4 regions of the Shewanella sp. cp20 genome follow, and region 1 is predicted to be linked to each of the others. Evidence: predicted binding sites of a transcription regulator. Region 1 holds the regulator's gene; each other region holds the start of a gene.
What was found. The regulator sigma-54, encoded in region 1, starts transcription at its own class of promoters, with help from an activator protein. The targets are predictions, from matches to a motif close to GTTGGCACGNNNNTNGNNT.

Region 1 (4,340 bases):
AGCGTGCAGTACAATGATGAGGGTGGCATCAACAGTCGGGTATCGGCCAGCCACATGGAACACTATGCCGAGCGCAACCTGACCTATTTTACCCAGCCCATCTATCTGGTCTATCCCGACAACGGCGATGCCCAGTGGCGCCTGAGGTCCACCAAGGGTACGCTGGACAAAAATAGCGGACGGGTCACCCTGGAAAATAATGTTATCATTGATGCCATTAGCCCAGAAGAACCGATTCAGACCATAGAGACCACCTATCTGGAGCTGGATCTCAATACTATGATTATGACATCCGACAGAAGCATTCGAGTCACAGGGCAAGATTTCCTCATTACCGGGGAAGGCTTATATGCCGATCTCAACGCACAAAATATACGACTGACGAGTCAGGTAGAAGGAACATATGAAACTAAATAGCCTTATTCTTGCGGGCCTGCTGTCCCTGGTCAGTATTGGCGCCCACGCCAAGGTAAACGACCTGCTGCAAGAGGTTAAGATCTCTGCCGCCAGCCAGGAGGCCGACATCAAGAACAACCAGATCATCTTCCACGGTCCGGTAGAAGTCACACAAGGCTCAATCAAGATTTTGGCCAGTGAGCTGCGCGCCTTCAGCAAAGAGAAGAATAGCGGCAAGATCCTCATCGCCACCGGCAACCCAGCCACCTACACTCAGGTGATGGAAGATGGCCGCCCAGCATCTGCAAGCGCCAAGGAGATACGCTACGAGCTGTCCAGCCGCACCCTGACACTGATCGGCGACGCCACCCTGGAACAGGAAGGCAGCCAGGTCACAGGCTCGCAGATCCGCTACAACATAGAGCAGCAACAGCTGATCGCCGAGAGCAGCGGCAAAGACAGAGTGATCACCATCATTCAGCCTGAGAACTATCAGGAGCAGATCCAGCCAGAACAGAAACCCGAACAGCCCAAACAGGAAAAACAATGACACACCTAACCTTGAAGGCGGAGAACCTCGCCAAGAGCTATAAGAGTCGTGCCGTTGTCCAAGACGTGAGCCTCACGGTCAAGACCGGGCAGATCGTCGGCCTGCTGGGGCCAAACGGCGCCGGCAAGACCACCACCTTCTACATGGTCGTCGGATTGGTGCAGAGCGACAAGGGCCGCATCTTTATTGACGATGACGACCTGACGCTGGATCCCATGCATCTGCGCGCCCGCAAGGGCATAGGTTATCTGCCTCAGGAAGCCAGCATCTTTCGTAAGCTCTCGGTACGCGACAACATCATGGCCGTGCTGCAGACCCGCAGCGACCTGAACAACGACGGCCGCGAAGAGGAACTGGAACACCTGCTGGAAGAGTTCCATATCACCCACATCCGTGACAGCCACGGCATGGCACTCTCTGGCGGTGAACGTCGCCGAGTAGAGATCGCCAGGGCGCTGGCCGCCAACCCTAAATTTATTCTTCTCGACGAGCCTTTCGCCGGGGTCGATCCCATCTCGGTCATCGACATCAAGAAGATCATCGAACAGCTCAAGAATCGTGGCCTGGGGGTGTTGATCACCGACCATAATGTGCGCGAAACACTAGATGTCTGTGAGAAAGCCTATATCGTCAGCCATGGTAATCTGATCGCCGAAGGCACACCCGCCGAAATCTTAGACAACCAGCAAGTACGAGCAGTGTACTTAGGTGAACAATTCAAGCTATAGTTAATCTTATAACGGGGCCACACAGAAAAACCTATCTTAGATTGTGGCCTTAGCGACTATTCGATATATTTGTCCGGCACATATAGCCAGAGCTTTCTCATTTTATAATTAGAAACAAGGGAATAGCAGTACGATGAAAGCGTCACTTCAGCTCAAAATGGGTCAGCATCTCACCATGACGCCCCAGCTACAACAGGCCATTCGTCTGTTGCAGTTGTCGTCATTAGAGTTGCAGCAGGAGATCCAGCAGGCATTAGAATCTAACCCGCTACTGGAGTTGGACGAAGAGCAGGAGAGCGCCAACGTCGAGCTGCAAGATGATGCCGTCAGCGACAACTTCGACACCAAGTACGACGACAAGATAGAGCTGGATTCGAGCCAGGATAATTCAGGTGTCGAGACCTCTGACGCCCTGACCCAGGACTCCATGCCAGACGAGCTACCGGTCGATACCACCTGGGACGAGGTCTATACCGCCTCGCCCAACTCCAGCTCGGGCGCCATGCGTGACGACGACATGCCTTTTCAGGGTGAAACCAGCGAAGGCCTGTATGAACACCTTGAATGGCAGAAGAACCTGACCCCCTTTTCCGATAACGATCTGGCCATCGCCACCGCCATCATAGATGCCATCGACGAGCGTGGTTACCTGACCCAGACCTGTGAAGATATTCTCGAGGCCATGGGCGATCCTGAGATCGAACTCGACGAGGTCGAGGCTGTTCTCAAGCGGGTACAACACTTCGATCCCATCGGCGTGGCGGCAAGGGATCTCAGCGAATGCCTGACGATTCAGCTCGCCCAATACAGCGACGACACGCCGCATATCGCCAATGCCCGCATGCTGATCAAGGAACATCTGGATCTCATCGCCGGCCGCGACTTCCGTCTGCTGATGCGCAAGACCAAACTCAAAGAAGATGACCTAAGAGATGCCATCGCCCTGATCCAGACACTCAACCCCCGTCCCGGCCTCGCCATCACCGCCAGCCGCGACGAGTATGTGATCCCGGATGTGACTGTCACCAAGAAGAAGGGACGCTGGGTGGTCGAGCTCAATCCCGACAGCATGCCCAAGATCAACGTCAATCAGCAGTATGCCGCCATGGCGCGCAGCACCAAGAGCCAGGCTGATGGCCAGTTTATTCGTGGCCACCTGCAGGAAGCCAAATGGTTCCTCAAGAGCCTGGAGAGCCGCAACGAGACCCTGCTCAAGGTGACCAACTGTATCGTCGACTTCCAACAAGGCTTCTTCGAATTTGGCGAAGAGGCGATGAAGCCCATGGTACTGAACGACATTGCCGAGGCGGTGGAGATGCACGAGTCCACCATCTCGCGTGTGACCACACAAAAATATATGCATACCCCGAGAGGGATCTTCGAACTCAAATACTTCTTCTCCAGTCACGTCGGTACCGACGATGGCGGAGAGTGCTCTTCAACAGCAATACGCGCCTTCATCAAGAAGCTGGTTGCTGCGGAAAACCAGAAAAAGCCATTGAGCGACAGCAAGATGGCTCAACTCTTGGCCGAACAGGGTATCAAGGTAGCTAGACGCACCATTGCCAAGTATCGCGAAGCGATGCTGATACCGCCGTCGAATCAGCGCAAGAGCTTATAAAACAAACCTGGAAACTGGAGGACTATCTTTATGCAAATAAACCTGACTGGGCACCATATCGAGATCACCCAATCTCTACGAAGCTACATCGAAGAGAAATTCACAAAGCTTGAACGTCATTTCGATCAGATCAATAATGTGCACGTTGTATTAAATGTCGAAAAGTTGCAACAGAAGGTTGAGGCAAAGTTACATCTCCGCGGCGGAGAAGTGTTCGCAACATCCGAACATGCGGACATGTATGCCGCGATAGACTCCCTGATTGACAAACTCGATCGTCAGGTCATTAAACACAAAGAGAAGCTTACTAAACATTAACGATGGAACTGAGTACCATCCTGCGGCCGGAGTGCACCACCTGCGCCACTCCGGGCAGTAAGAAAAAGGTACTGGAGCTTATCAGCGACTTAGCCGCTGTCCAGTACCCTACCCTCTCCTCTCAAGAAATTTTTGAAAGCCTTCTGGCTCGAGAGAAAATGGGCAGCACAGGTATAGGCAATGGTATCGCGATTCCTCACGGGCGGCTGACCAACATAGATCAACCCGTGGCCGTACTGGTTAAATGTGCTGAACCAATCGCATTCGATGCCATTGACAATCAGCCCGTCGATATCCTTTTTGCATTATTAGTGCCCGCAGATCAATGCGAGCAACATCTTAGCACCCTGGCCGCCATGGCCGAGAAGCTCAATGATAAGGCGATCATTAAGCAGCTAAGAAAGACCCAAGATGAATCCGAACTCTATCAGGTGATCACCCAATGAAATTGGTTTTGGTATCAGGACGCTCAGGATCGGGAAAATCCGTCGCGCTTAGGGTCTTAGAAGATCTAGGCTATTACTGTGTCGATAATCTGCCATTGCAGATGATGGAATCCCTGCTAGAGCAGCTCAAGGGACGCAACGATCTCGTGGCCATCAGTGTCGACGTGCGTAATATGCCGAGCGAAGAGATCCAGCTGGAAAAGCAGCTGGCCAAGCTTCCCAAAGATACCGAAATCTTAAGTTTCTTCCTCAACTCCAGCGACAGTGTGCTGCTCAAGCGC
Region 2 (4,340 bases), on a different contig from region 1:
ACAGGCTTTAAGGAGTCGCGCGCCGAGTTCGCCGACGTGTATGCCAGTTCTATTTTTGCCAACAGTAAGACCACGGTCGGTGGCGGTGTGACCACAGCCCAGGTGGCTCAGCAGTTCCAGCAGGGCAGTCTGCAATTTACCAGCAATGCGCTGGATATGGCGATCAATGGCGGTGGTTTCTTTGTCACCTCATCAGAAGTGGGCTCGCAAGATCTCTCCTACACTCGTGCCGGTGCCTTTAAGGTGGACGCCGACAGCTACCTGGTTAACTCGGCCGGTGCCTATCTGCAGACCTTCCCGGTCGATAAGGATGGTAACTCAACTTCGGTGAGTCTCACCACCACTCAGCCGGTGAAGATCCCCGATACCGCGGGTAGCCCGCAGAAAACTGATAACATCGGCATTCAGATGAACCTCAATGCGGGTGAGTCTACTCTAGATCCGGCTAACTTTAATCCGAACGACCCAGACACCTACAACAATTCGACTTCGGTCACCATGTATGACTCGTTAGGTGAGCCCCATATCTTGACCACCTATTTCGTGCGCCCACCCCAGGCGGCCTATACCGGCACCAGTAACTGGGTGGCCTTCTACGCGGTAGACGGTAAGCAGGTCGATCTTGCAGGCGCCGCGGGCACCTATGGTCGTGATACCACGGGTGACGGTGTGGCCGACTCGTCCGGCACGGCGGTTAATTCCAGCGGCTGGAAGGGCTCAGTGCTGTCGTTCAACGACACTGGTGCCTATATAGGTAGTGATCCTGCGGTGATCACCACAGAGACGCTCGGGGTCAGTGGCGCCAACGTGTTAGGCCCTGGTACAGACGGCAGCCAAACGCTAACCCTCAACTTCAACAGCCCGACCCAGTACGCTTCACCGTTTGAGGTGACCGAGCTGAGTCAGGACGGTACTACCGTTGGTCGTCTGACTAACGTGGAAGTGGGCGCCGATGGTTTGATTAACGCCAGCTACAGCAATGGCTCAACTGTGCCGCTGGCCCGTGTCGCCCTGGCGCGCTTCTCAAACGAGCAGGGACTGACTCAGGTGGGTAACACTGCTTGGAAGGAGAGCCTGGATTCTGGTCCGGCACTGGCGGGTGAGGCCAACAGCGGTACCTTCGGTAGCATTCGTTCCTCGGCGCTTGAGCAGTCAAACGTGGATCTGACCACAGAGCTGGTGGACCTTATCTCGGCTCAGCGTAACTTCCAGGCTAACTCGCGTACGCTTGAGGTTAACAATACTCTGCAGCAGACGGTACTGCAGATCCGTTAATTTACCTTAGTGAAATGTGTTGCCCAGGCGGCAACACATTTCCGCTTCACTTGCCGCTTAGTCTTTCCTCCCTTCGCTTCATTTCTATCTGCTTGATTTAAGCAGCCTAACCAAATCCATTGCTTGGCATGATGTTTGCTTTGTTCTGTTATTAGACAGTTTTAGTTGAAACATTGACGGAGCAGCAAGTGGATAAATTACTCTATGTCGCCATGAGTGGCGCCAAGCAGAATATGCATTCGCTGGCAGTGCGTGCCAACAACCTTGCCAACGCCAATACCGACGGCTTCAAGTCGGATCTTGAGCAGGCCAGATCCATGCAGGCCTTTGGTGAAGGCTTGCCGACAAGGGTGTTTTCCATGACAGAGAACCCGTCGGCCAACTTTGCCGCCGGCCCCATCAAGACCACGGGCCGGGATCTCGATATCGCGGTGAAGGGCGATGGTTGGATAGCCGTGCAGGCCGTCGATGGTAGCGAAGCCTACACCCGCTCTGGCAGCCTGAGTTTCGATACCTCGGGTCTGCTGCGAAACGATAGAGGCAATCCCATTATGGGAGATGCCGGCCCCATCGTACTACCGCTTCCTATCGAGAAGGTCGAGATTGCCCAAGATGGCACCATCTCGGTCAGACCGCTTGGCTCCACCGCCGAGGTGATCGAGGAAGTTGGCCGCATCAAGTTGGTCAACCCTGGCAATCAAAACCTGATGCGTGGCGAGGACGGTCTGTTCCGTCAAATGTCTGGCGTGAATGCCGCGGCCGATCCCAATGTTGCCGTGGAGAGTGGGGCTATTGAGGGCAGCAATGTCAATGCCGTCGACGAGATGGTCTCTTTAATCGATCTGCAGCGTCAGTTTGAGATGCAGGTCAAGATGATGAAAACCGCCGAAGAGATGGATCAAGCCTCTTCGTCATTAATGCGCATTAGTTAGGAGATAGATTATGCATCCGGCGTTATGGATTAGTAAGACTGGCTTAGATGCCCAGCAAACAGATATCTCGGTGATCTCCAACAATGTGGCGAACGCGAGCACAGTTGGATACAAGAAGAGCCGAGCCGTCTTCGAAGACCTGCTCTATCAAACCGTCAACCAGGCGGGGGGGATCAGCGCCTCTAACACTAAGCTACCCAACGGCCTGAACATAGGTGCGGGTACCAAGGTGGTAGCGACTCAGAAGATGTTCACCCAGGGCAATATGCTGACCACTGATAACTCACTGGATCTAATGATCGAAGGTCCGGGTTTTTTCGAGGTGCAGCTGCCTGACGGCACCACTGCCTATACCCGTAACGGTCAATTTACCTTGGACGATACCGGGCAGATAGTGACCCCGGGCTCGGGTTATGTGTTGCAGCCAGCCATCACCATCCCAGATGATGCCACTAGCATTACCGTCTCTGCAGAAGGTGAGGTGTCGGTAAAGACCCCTGGCGCGGCGGAAAACCAGGTGGTTGGCCAGCTGAGCATGTCAGACTTTATCAATCCGAGCGGCCTGGACCCTATGGGGCAGAACCTCTATCTGGAAACCGGTGCCAGCGGCACGCCTATTCAGGGCACGGCTTCACTGGATGGCATGGGGGCTATTCGTCAGGGGGCGCTCGAAACCTCTAACGTTAACGTGACCGAAGAGCTGGTGAACCTGATCGAGAGTCAGCGTATCTACGAGATGAACTCTAAGGTGATCTCGGCCGTCGACCAGATGCTTTCTTACGTCAATCAGAATTTGTAGAGGTTTGATATGACTAAGTTTGAATTGACTAAGTTTGAATTGACTAAGTCACTTGTCTTGGTGGTTGCGCTGGCATTGGTGGGCTGTGCCTCAACCAACCAGAAGCCGATCGCCGATGATCCCTATTATGCTCCCGTGTATCCCGAGGCGCCGCCGACTAAGATCGCCGCCACGGGCTCCATGTATCAGGACAGCCAGGCCTCAAGCCTCTATTCGGACATCAAGGCGCTTAAGGTTGGCGACATCATTACCGTGATCCTGCAAGAGTCGACCAAGGCGAAGAAGAGCGCCAACAACGAGCTGAAGAAGGGCTCAGATCTGACGCTGGATCCCATCTATGCCGGTGGCGGCAACGTCACCATCAGCGGTTCGCCTATCGATCTGCGCTACAAAGACAGCATGAACACCAAGCGTGAGTCTGATGCCGACCAGAGTAACAGCCTGTCGGGCAGTATATCGGCCAACGTGATGCAGGTGCTCAACAACGGCAACCTGGTGATCCGCGGCGAGAAGTGGATCACCATCAATAATGGCGATGAGTTTGTCAGGCTCACCGGCATAGTACGCTCGCAAGATATCCGTCCCGACAACACCATCGACTCTCAGCGTGTGGCCAATGCCCGTATTCAGTACAGCGGTACAGGTACCTTTGCCGATGCGCAGAAGGTGGGTTGGTTGAGTCAGTTCTTTATGAGCGACTGGTGGCCCTTCTAAGGAGCGATGCCATGAAGATGAAAATAATATTGGCCTGTGCCCTGATGGTGTTTTCAAGCGTCAGCTCGGCACAGCGCATCAAAGATATCGCCAACGTGCAAGGGGTGCGTAGCAACCAGCTGATAGGCTATGGTCTGGTGGTTGGCCTGCCAGGCACAGGCGAGAAGACACGCTATACCGAGCAGACCTTTAAGACCATGCTGAAAAATTTCGGCATCAATCTGCCGGATAACTTCCGCCCTAAGATCAAGAACGTCGCCGTGGTGGCGGTAAGTGCCGACATGCCCGCCTTCATTAAGCCGGGGCAGACGCTGGACGTGACCGTATCAAGCCTAGGTGAGGCCAAGAGCCTGCGCGGCGGCACACTATTGCAGACCTTCCTCAAGGGGGTCGACGGCAATGTTTACGCGATTGCCCAGGGTAGCATGGTGGTCAGCGGTTTTAGCGCCGAGGGACTCGATGGCTCTAAGGTGATCCAAAATACGCCGACCGTGGGCCGTATTCCCAACGGTGCCATCGTCGAGCGTACCGTGGCGACGCCATTTTCCACCGGTGATCATCTGACCTTTAATCTGCGCCGCGCCGATTTTTCGACGGCCAAGCGTCTCGCCGATGCCATC
Region 3 (4,340 bases), on a different contig from region 1:
CTTCACCCGGGTGCCAGTCACCGCCGCTGGGTCATCAAATTGCTGGCCCCTGAGCTGGTTCTGCTCGACATAGTCGAGACGTATTTGATCCAGCTCGATGAGACCGCCGGGCCCCAAGGTCTGATTGGCGACCACCACAGGGAAGAGCACCTCGACACGAACCGAAATATAGATCTGCCAGGGGTAGTCGAGATCTGGGCTATCGCAGCTGATCTTGACTGTGTTGTTTTTACTGATGGCTCGGTCGCTGGCGATTTCCGCCTTAGGCTCACCCAAACAGGCGGGGGGCTTTAGCCGGGTATCCAGGCTTTGGGGGGTAATAATGACCTTGGCGTCCTGGGGTAAGATAATTTTTTCCTGTACTACCTCTGTAGCTAATCGCGCTATGGTCGATACAGAGGGGACACTGGTCGTCTCCGCCGCCTTTAAGGGCAGAGAGATGAGTAACAAAAACAGAAAATATGCAAAATTTACTTTCATAATGAATTGACTAGCTTGATTAGCCAGATTACACCTATACTTCGTTTGAAGCGCCAAGGCTTTGCCATTTTTTTGTGAGAAATGAGTGTCATAAATTTGACAAAGTAAAGGTCTGGTTGTCATATAACTAGATAAAGCAATTAGTATGCCTATACTCATATTTATCATGGGAACGGCTTCGCATTCACCCGACAACAGGGCAAAGGCATTATGTCGAGTATTCTTGAATCAGTTAACAAACGCACCCAACTCGTAGGACAAAACCGCTTAGAACTATTGCTGTTTAAATTAAACGGGCGGCAACGGTTTGGTATTAACGTATTTAAGGTGAAAGAGGTACTGCAGTGCCCGCCGCTGACCGGTCTGCCTAAGCTTAATCCTTTTGTGAGAGGCGTGGCCCATATTCGCGGCCAGACGATTTCGGTGATCGACCTTAGTGCGGCTACCGGCGGTAGACCGATTGAAGATACCGAAGGTTGTTTCATCATCATCTCAGAGTACAACCGCAGTGTGCAGGGCTTCCTAGTTAAGTCGGTCGAGCGCATCATCAACATGAATTGGGAAGCCATCATGCCGCCGCCACAAGGGGCGGGCCGATACTCTTACCTGACCGCCGTGACCGAGATTGAAGGCGAGTTGGTGGAGATTCTCGATGTCGAGAAGATCCTCGATGAGATCTCGCCGGTCAAGACCCAGATCAGTCAAGAGGTCGACGAGCAGCTGACCATAGACAGGGAGCGTCATTATCACATCATGGTGATCGACGACTCGGCCGTGGCGCGCAAGCAGATTATTCGTGCCCTCGAATCATTGAGTCTGCAGATAGATACCGCTAAAGATGGTCGTGAGGCGTTAGAGAAACTGGTGACAGTCGCTGCCGAGATGGATAACGTGGCCCATGAGATCCCTCTGATCATTTCTGATATCGAGATGCCAGAGATGGATGGCTATACCCTGACGGCTGAGATCCGCGACAACCCGAAATTGAAAGACATTAAGGTGGTGTTACATACTTCGCTTAGCGGCGTATTTAACCAGGCCATGGTCGAGAAGGTGGGTGCCAATGACTTTATCGCGAAATTTAATCCTGATGAATTAGCGGCAGCGGTGAATAAACATCTTAGTTTGTAATTTGTACTAAGTTGGGCCTGAGCCTAAATTTGGTAAGTTTAGGCTTGTATCAGTGAGTTAGCTAATGTATAACGCTGACCTCTGCAACGCTTGCTATAGTGTATGTTGTAGCCTGTTTTCTTTTTTGATATTGGGATATCAAGGTGCCGAATAAATCACTTGCCGAAGCCGAGTACAACCAATTTAAATTATTTCTGGAACAACACAGCGGTATTGTGTTGGGCGACAATAAGCAATATTTGGTTCGTAGTCGACTCGCGCCTCTGATGGGGAAATATAATCTTCCCTCATTATCTGAAGTGGTTAAACATTCGATGAAGCCCACCGAGCGGCAACTTCGTGCCGAGGTGATCGACGCCATGACCACCAACGAGACCCTGTGGTTTCGCGATCGCTATCCCTTCGAGCTGTTAGCCAATAACCTCTTGCCCGAATATGCCCGCTTGGGGCGTCCGCTGAAGATCTGGTCGGCCGCCTGTTCCTCGGGGCAGGAACCCTATTCGTTGGCCATGACTATCTTGGAATACCAGCAGCGTAAGCCTGGTGCCTTGCCCGGCAGCGCGACTATTCTGGCAACGGATCTGTCACCCTCAATGCTAGAGCGCTGTAAGGTTGCCGAATATGACAACCTTGCCCTGGGCCGTGGCTTGTCCGATGAGCGCAAACGTCAGTTTTTTGAACCCACGGGCACTGGCTCCATGGTGGTGAAGCCCAACGTCAAGCGTCTGGTGAATTTCAGGGCGCACAACCTGCTCGAGAGCTATACCTTGCTGGGTAAGTTCGACATCATTTTCTGTCGTAACGTGCTTATCTATTTTGCCCCAGAGGCAAAGGCCAAGATACTGCGGCAATTTGCTGCCGCCCTTAATCCCAAGGGCATACTGTTTCTGGGGGCATCCGAGTCGATTGCCGGTTTGACCGACGAGTTTGACATGGTCAGGTGTAATCCGGGTATCTATTACCAGAAGCGGACCTGATGCACTTGCTAGGGTGCAAGTTTAGCCAGTTAAAGTGCTAACTCTCTGAGTTCGCTATCAAGTTTCAAATGCCAGCAATCGCTGGCATTTTTTATGCCTTGCCTTTCTATCGCGCATCTATCTGTGCAAGTTACCTAGAGTCGATTTTATTGGCACAAGTATTGCTTTGTTTATGACATTCGTGTGTGGAGGCAATTTTATGGCGATTAGTTTCGATAAGGCATTGGGGATACATCAGTATACCTTGGGGATACGATCGGCGCGGGCCGAGGTGATCTCGTCAAATATCGCCAATGCCGATACCCCCCATTACAAGGCGAAAGACCTTGATTTTGATAAGGCGCTACAGGCGGCGCGCACGGCCCAAGGCGGGCTGGCGATGAGCCGTAGCAACGAGAAACACTTCGACTTGGCGGCGCTTTCTCAGCAACACATTAGTTATCGGGTACCAAATCAGCCCGATACCGGTGATGGCAATACGGTGGATATTCAGCAGGAACAGTCTGAGTTTATGCAGAATGCGCTCGAATATCAGATGTCGTTAGGTTTTCTTGACGGTAAGTTTTCCGGCCTGAAAAAAGCCCTTAAAGGAACGTAATCATGAGCCTTTTTAATATCTTCAATGTGGCAGGCTCCGGCATGTCTGCTCAGTCTGTGAGGCTGAATACCACTGCCAGTAACATCGCCAATGCCGATTCGGTCTCCAGCAGTGTGGATAAGACCTATCGCGCCCGCCATCCTGTGTTTGAGGCGGAGCTGGCTAAGGCCAGCCATCAGCAGCAGACCAGTCAGGCGGTAAAGGTGGCCGGTATCGTCGAGAGTGACAAGCCGTTGCAGAAAGAGTATTCGCCGGATCATCCATTAGCGGACGCCGATGGGTTTATTTATAAGCCAAATGTCAATGTGATGGAGGAGATGGCCAACATGATCTCGGCGTCTCGCTCCTATCAGATGAACGTGCAGGTTGCCGATGCAGCAAAGTCTATGCTTCAGCAAACCTTACGCATTGGCAATTCCTAGGGGGTAAGTCGTGAGCCTAGTTAATCCATTAAATACTCAGGTTGCGCCAAACAGTTCGACCCAGAGCGCCAAGACGGTGGCGCCTCAGGCTTCCAGTAGTCAGGCAACCACCCAGACCACGGGAAATCCTTTTCTCGACAGCATGCGCCTGCAAGAGGAGTCGTCGATTCCTGAGGCCAAGAGCCAGGAGCTGACCCAGGAGGATTTCTTCTCCTTACTCAGTCAGCAGTTGTCGATGCAAGATCCGTTTAAGCCGGTGGATAACGACCAGATGATCGCTCAGATGGCATCCTTCTCTACCGTGGACGGCATCACTAAGCTCAACGAGGAGATCGTCAATCTTAATACTGTGATGACCTCGAGTCAGGCGTTGCAGGCCTCGGGACTAGTGGGACAGAAGGTGTTGATCCCATCGGATACCGGGCATATTTCGGCGGAAGAGCCTGTGCTGAAAGGGGTGATCAGTACGCCGGAGCCGATCGAGTCGATCACGGTACGCATCGAAGATGAGAAGGGGCAGTTGGTTAAGACCTTCACCGTCGACGGCAGTGATGGCGGCAACATAGATGTGGCCTGGGATGGGCTGGATAAGGATGGAGAACCCGTTGCCAGTGGTAATTATTCTATCAAGGCATCGGGCAAAGTCGATGGTAAGAGTGAAGATTTAGCCGTATCGACCTACGCTCACGTGACGAGCGTTTCGCTGGGGACGGCAAGTACCGGCGCGATTCT
Region 4 (4,340 bases), on a different contig from region 1:
AGCTGACTGGCGATAATCCAGTCGAAATAACCTAGGTAGTTTGCAACAAACAAAAGCAGCGCAAACAAGTCTAAATGCCCAAAGGGCGGAATTGATTAAATATTGACAAGTACGCGGCCAGGATTATAATGCTCGACTTCTGCAGTACCCTGATTTTAGTTTTCTGCCTTTAGTTTTGCATCGCTCGACCCCAAGTCACCGCATCCAACAACTCGCAGCTATTTCGTCACACTATTGTCATTTATTGATGATTTACTGTGTCCAATCCGGTGATAAGCCCCCCTTTCGGGCGCAAACAACGGCTTTAGCGAGGCAGATCACTTGATTATTTACATAAGGCTGGGTAGTCTCAGAAAGGTTTTAATTCATCTTTCGCAACAGCTAAGGATCTATTATTTGTAAATTTTTACTGCCAAGAGGCAGTCACAGCAATAAGGAGTATGGCCTATGTCGTACAAAATTAACGGTCATGAGATCACGGTAAATTTTCCGGTGGACTCAATTTCAGTCAACAAATCCTCTATCGCTTTCACCGATAGTCTAGGAAAAAATAAACAAACTTTTGCTAAGCGCACCGACGCCCTGCAATTTATGAAATGGTTGCTCTCAAGCAACAAGTAAACCCCACGCTATTCGATACACCTCCTCTCACACGTATCGAAGGTTGCTAAGGCAACAAGTAGGATTGACCTCATTCGTCAACGACTCAGCAGGTAACATTTGGCTCAGGTTGTACCCCTTTCACAGGTACCGACCTGGCCAAATGACATTAATCATTCCCCTCACTCACCAAATATCGCACCATATTTACGCTGGTACCTTGGCAACATAGAATGATTACCCAACAGCCCACCTTGATGCAGATAGAGCACCGGCTTGCTGAATCCCTGTTGCCAGCATCTTTTCAGACATAACCAGCCCAGGGGATCATAAAGTAGCTCAAACTCTATCCCCGTCGATTTGAGTTCATGCCACATCTGATAATACTCAAGATACAGCTTGCCGAAGTGGTAACGCTTGGCGGCTGGAACAATCTGAGGATGCAGTGCTTCATCTTCTTCAAGCTCCAAAAATTGCTTACGAAGATAATCATCCCCGCCCACCACGGCGCAGGTCATGACGCTAATGCTGGGATCTAGGGTTAGAAACTGCTTTTGCAGATAGAGCGCCGTGGTGCCGGTGCCCGAAGGCAGAAACACCACCAGCTCGGTAAGTCCCTCGGCATACTTCCAGCTCGCTATCTCTTTAGCGAGCTGCGCAACGCCAGGCTCGGCAAAGGCGCAGCGGCCGCCTTCCGGCACAAACAGCTGCTCATCACTGCCCGTTAACACCCTTTGGCGAATGTAGCTATCACAGTCCAGGCCGTCTCTGTCTGCTCGTCGAGAGAGGTCTATGATATTGGCCCCAAGCGCCTGTGCGGCGCGATAGTTGCCGCAGGGGTTGGCTGTCAGATAATGGGGAAGATGATCCACATAGAAGTCCAACCGCCACCCCTTGAGTTTTGCCAGCGCCGACAAGGAATAGAGAGAGTTGGCCTGGGGAGAACCATAACCAATCAGCTGCTTAACCAAGGGGAAGTCGTTATCGAGGAAGTAGGCGAACTTGCGCGCCTTATTGCCGGAAAATTCTGGATGGAGCAGATCGTCACGCTTCACGTAGACCTTGTGCTGCCCTAGGTAAACCGTATCTACCTGAGTGTGGCTAAGCTTCATGATGAGGAGTCAGAGTTAAACTAAGGGCCAGAGTTTACACCTTTTAACGTCAAATGCGTAATTTGACCGACTTTTGGCATAATATGTCATTCACTTAAAATATCTCAGGGTTAAATACCTATAAAAACATACACTTAATATATGGCACGGATTTCGCTTAGAACTAGATAAATCTAAATAAAGGCGAACGCCTTTGCGGCTCTATAAGCTCAGAAACAAGGAGTATTCGATGGCACTACTGCGCTTAATCTTTAATATTGCATGGTTTATTTTAGGCGGCTTCGTGATGGGACTGGCCTGGTGGCTGGCGGGATTACTCTGCTTTATCAGCATCATAGGCATCCCCTTCGGCCGCGCCTGTTTCGTCATTGGTGAGATGGCCTTCTGGCCCTTCGGTCAACAAAACGTCAGCCGCCGTGCGCTGCAAGGGGTAGATGACATTGGCACGGGTCCCCTGGGCATGGTCGGTAATATCGTCTGGTTCCTGCTGTTTGGGATCTGGCTCGCCATCGGCCATATCACTCACGCGCTGGCCTGTTTCGTCACCATCATAGGGATCCCATTTGGTATCCAGCATCTCAAATTGGCCCTGCTGAGTCTGACGCCTATAGGACAGACGATAACCGCTAAGGCATAGTTATCATCAATAGCCTAAGGCGCCGAGACCTGCCTGGGGTTGAGGCGCCTGCTAGGCTCTGAACCAAAGGCTTTCAACTAAAGACTTTGAACTAAAGGCTTTCAACTACAGGATTCAACTACAGGCTTTGCAGGTAGACCTCTAAGATCTGCTCGACTTGGATTCGAGCAAGGCCGGCGTTATAGATCTCCCGCCACCTGCGCCCCTCGGGGGTATTTCTAAAGGCGATATAGAGGCGTTTCGATTCCAGCAGTTGCTTGTTAAATTGCAGCCTCGCCTTAAGCTCACTCAGATGAGGCTGCTCTACCAGGTATAGATAGACATAGAGATCCATAACCGCCCCCTGAACTCGCCCCGTAGCCACCTTTCTGATGTTGTGTTCATCCGAACTCACCAATTCTACCGGCTGAGTCCCTAAGGCGATCATCTCATCCAGGGCTTGGGTATTCACATAGTCCCTGACCACCCCCAAGGTATAGGCATTGAGATCCTGCAGCCGCGACCAGGTGATGGGATGCCTACTCTGCTCTAAGATCCCTAGAGGGCTCTCGCCCATAGAATCGGAAAAGACAAACTTATCCGTGGGATGATGGTACTCGGGGAAATAGCCCTGATAGCCTGAGTCATCTCGGCTCACCACCCTTACGGTTCGACTCCATGGAAAGTAATCCACCTGAAGCTCATGGCCCATGGCATTAAGCGCCGCACGAGCCACCACGACACAGGCTCCACCGTCCTTAAGAGTCGGTCCCGAATAGGGTGGCCAGTTTAACGAAGAGAGCTTGAGGGTATCGGCCCGCAATGGAAAGAATGCCAAGGTCCAACTGATCAGCAGCAGGACAAACAGCCCATTTCGACCCCAACTTAGGTTAAGAAGTGTCTCTCTCACCATCCCTCTTCCCCCTTAAAAACCACCGCCTGATGGCATTCCTTGCCCAGTGAGAAATCCTTTTGTTACACATTTTCACTGGCATAGCTGCGCAACATCATGCAAAACAAGTATAGGAGAGAAGGTTGGATATTTGAGGTGTCTATGCTGAGAAAAACCTTGATCACCGTCATTGGCGGTACACTTTGTCTGATTGGATTACTGCTTTTGGTGCTACCCGGCCCGGCCTGGCTACTGCTACCAATCGGCCTGGCGGTGTTGAGCTTAGAATATCCCTGGGCGAGATCCTGGCTAAAGAAGAGCCAAAAACAGATGAGGCACAGCGCAGCCTGGCTCGATGGCAAGGTGCGTGACTGGCGCTATAGCCGATAGACAGCTTATGGCTTGTCACCGCTAAGCTGTGGCATTGCCAAACCCAAGGTTTCTCTCCGGGTGACTGAGCACATTGAGCCGCTCAAGAATCGCGAGCAACACCCCTTGCCTGCGCATATTTTCCAGTACACCACGACTGAAACGCTCCAGGCGGCTCATGGCGGTTAGCAGCAGACGGCACTGATAAAGGCTTGCCTCACGGATATAGTCAGGCTTATCGACCAGGTGGGCATTTTGATACCACTCCTGCCAATTGAGGGTGTCGAGTAACACCCCTTGCTTGGCAAGCTGCTCGACAAAAGCTTGCATCGTCATCTGATTGCTAGCGCGCTCACCACGTGCAAACTGCGCAGCGTACTGAGCATAGAGATTGGCTACCTGCAAAGATATTGCGCTTTTCATATCCTACTCCTTAATCTTCAGGCCAGCTTTGGCCTTATAGATCCTGTGCTCCGGCGTTTAATAAACGATTCGGGTACTCCATAGTTAAGATTTACGAGCCGGTATAGCTAAGATTTACGAGCCGGTATAGCTAAGATTTACGAGCCGGTATAGCTTCACCCTAGCCAAGCCGTGCTGAATATAAGCTGAACATCTGGAAGGTTCTGACTGGCTAGACATTATGAGGGGGAATCCCTATGCTACGAGCAAACGCATTGATTGCGCAGGAGAGACTAGATGAAGAAATATACCACTGGCCTTGGCCTCGTTTTACTTGGCCTATCTATCG

Region 2: a site for sigma-54 is predicted at 1,398-1,416, ahead of flgF (flagellar basal-body rod protein FlgF). Genes of this name have one in related genera too.
Region 3: a site for sigma-54 is predicted at 2,737-2,755, ahead of flgB (flagellar basal body rod protein FlgB). Genes of this name have one in related genera too.
Region 4: a site for sigma-54 is predicted at 1,853-1,871, ahead of DB48_RS15310 (YccF domain-containing protein). Genes of this name have one in related genera too.

Annotation. Positions count from the first base shown of each region.
Region 1 is NZ_JPII01000026.1:4,479-8,818, reverse strand. Features, by position in the region: gene lptC (LPS export ABC transporter periplasmic protein LptC) at 1-417, shown strand, start outside; gene lptA (lipopolysaccharide transport periplasmic protein LptA) at 404-946, shown strand; gene lptB (LPS export ABC transporter ATP-binding protein) at 943-1,674, shown strand; gene DB48_RS08850 (RNA polymerase factor sigma-54) at 1,808-3,295, shown strand; gene hpf (ribosome hibernation promoting factor) at 3,326-3,613, shown strand; gene ptsN (PTS IIA-like nitrogen regulatory protein PtsN) at 3,616-4,059, shown strand; gene rapZ (RNase adapter RapZ) at 4,056-4,340, shown strand, end outside.
Region 2 is NZ_JPII01000030.1:57,306-61,645, forward strand. Features, by position in the region: gene flgE (flagellar hook protein FlgE) at 1-1,275, shown strand, start outside; gene flgF (flagellar basal-body rod protein FlgF) at 1,464-2,207, shown strand; gene flgG (flagellar basal-body rod protein FlgG) at 2,218-3,006, shown strand; gene flgH (flagellar basal body L-ring protein FlgH) at 3,046-3,720, shown strand; gene DB48_RS12605 (flagellar basal body P-ring protein FlgI) at 3,732-4,340, shown strand, end outside.
Region 3 is NZ_JPII01000030.1:52,755-57,094, forward strand. Features, by position in the region: gene flgA (flagellar basal body P-ring formation chaperone FlgA) at 1-480, opposite strand, end outside; gene DB48_RS12560 (chemotaxis protein CheV) at 691-1,611, shown strand; gene DB48_RS12565 (CheR family methyltransferase) at 1,749-2,588, shown strand; gene flgB (flagellar basal body rod protein FlgB) at 2,788-3,186, shown strand; gene flgC (flagellar basal body rod protein FlgC) at 3,189-3,608, shown strand; gene flgD (flagellar hook assembly protein FlgD) at 3,619-4,340, shown strand, end outside.
Region 4 is NZ_JPII01000046.1:171,581-175,920, reverse strand. Features, by position in the region: gene DB48_RS15315 (1-aminocyclopropane-1-carboxylate deaminase) at 783-1,712, opposite strand; gene DB48_RS15310 (YccF domain-containing protein) at 1,942-2,349, shown strand; gene DB48_RS15305 (substrate-binding periplasmic protein) at 2,468-3,241, opposite strand; gene DB48_RS15300 (PGPGW domain-containing protein) at 3,383-3,610, shown strand; gene DB48_RS15295 (DUF6508 domain-containing protein) at 3,632-4,012, opposite strand; gene DB48_RS15290 (hypothetical protein) at 4,289-4,340, shown strand, end outside.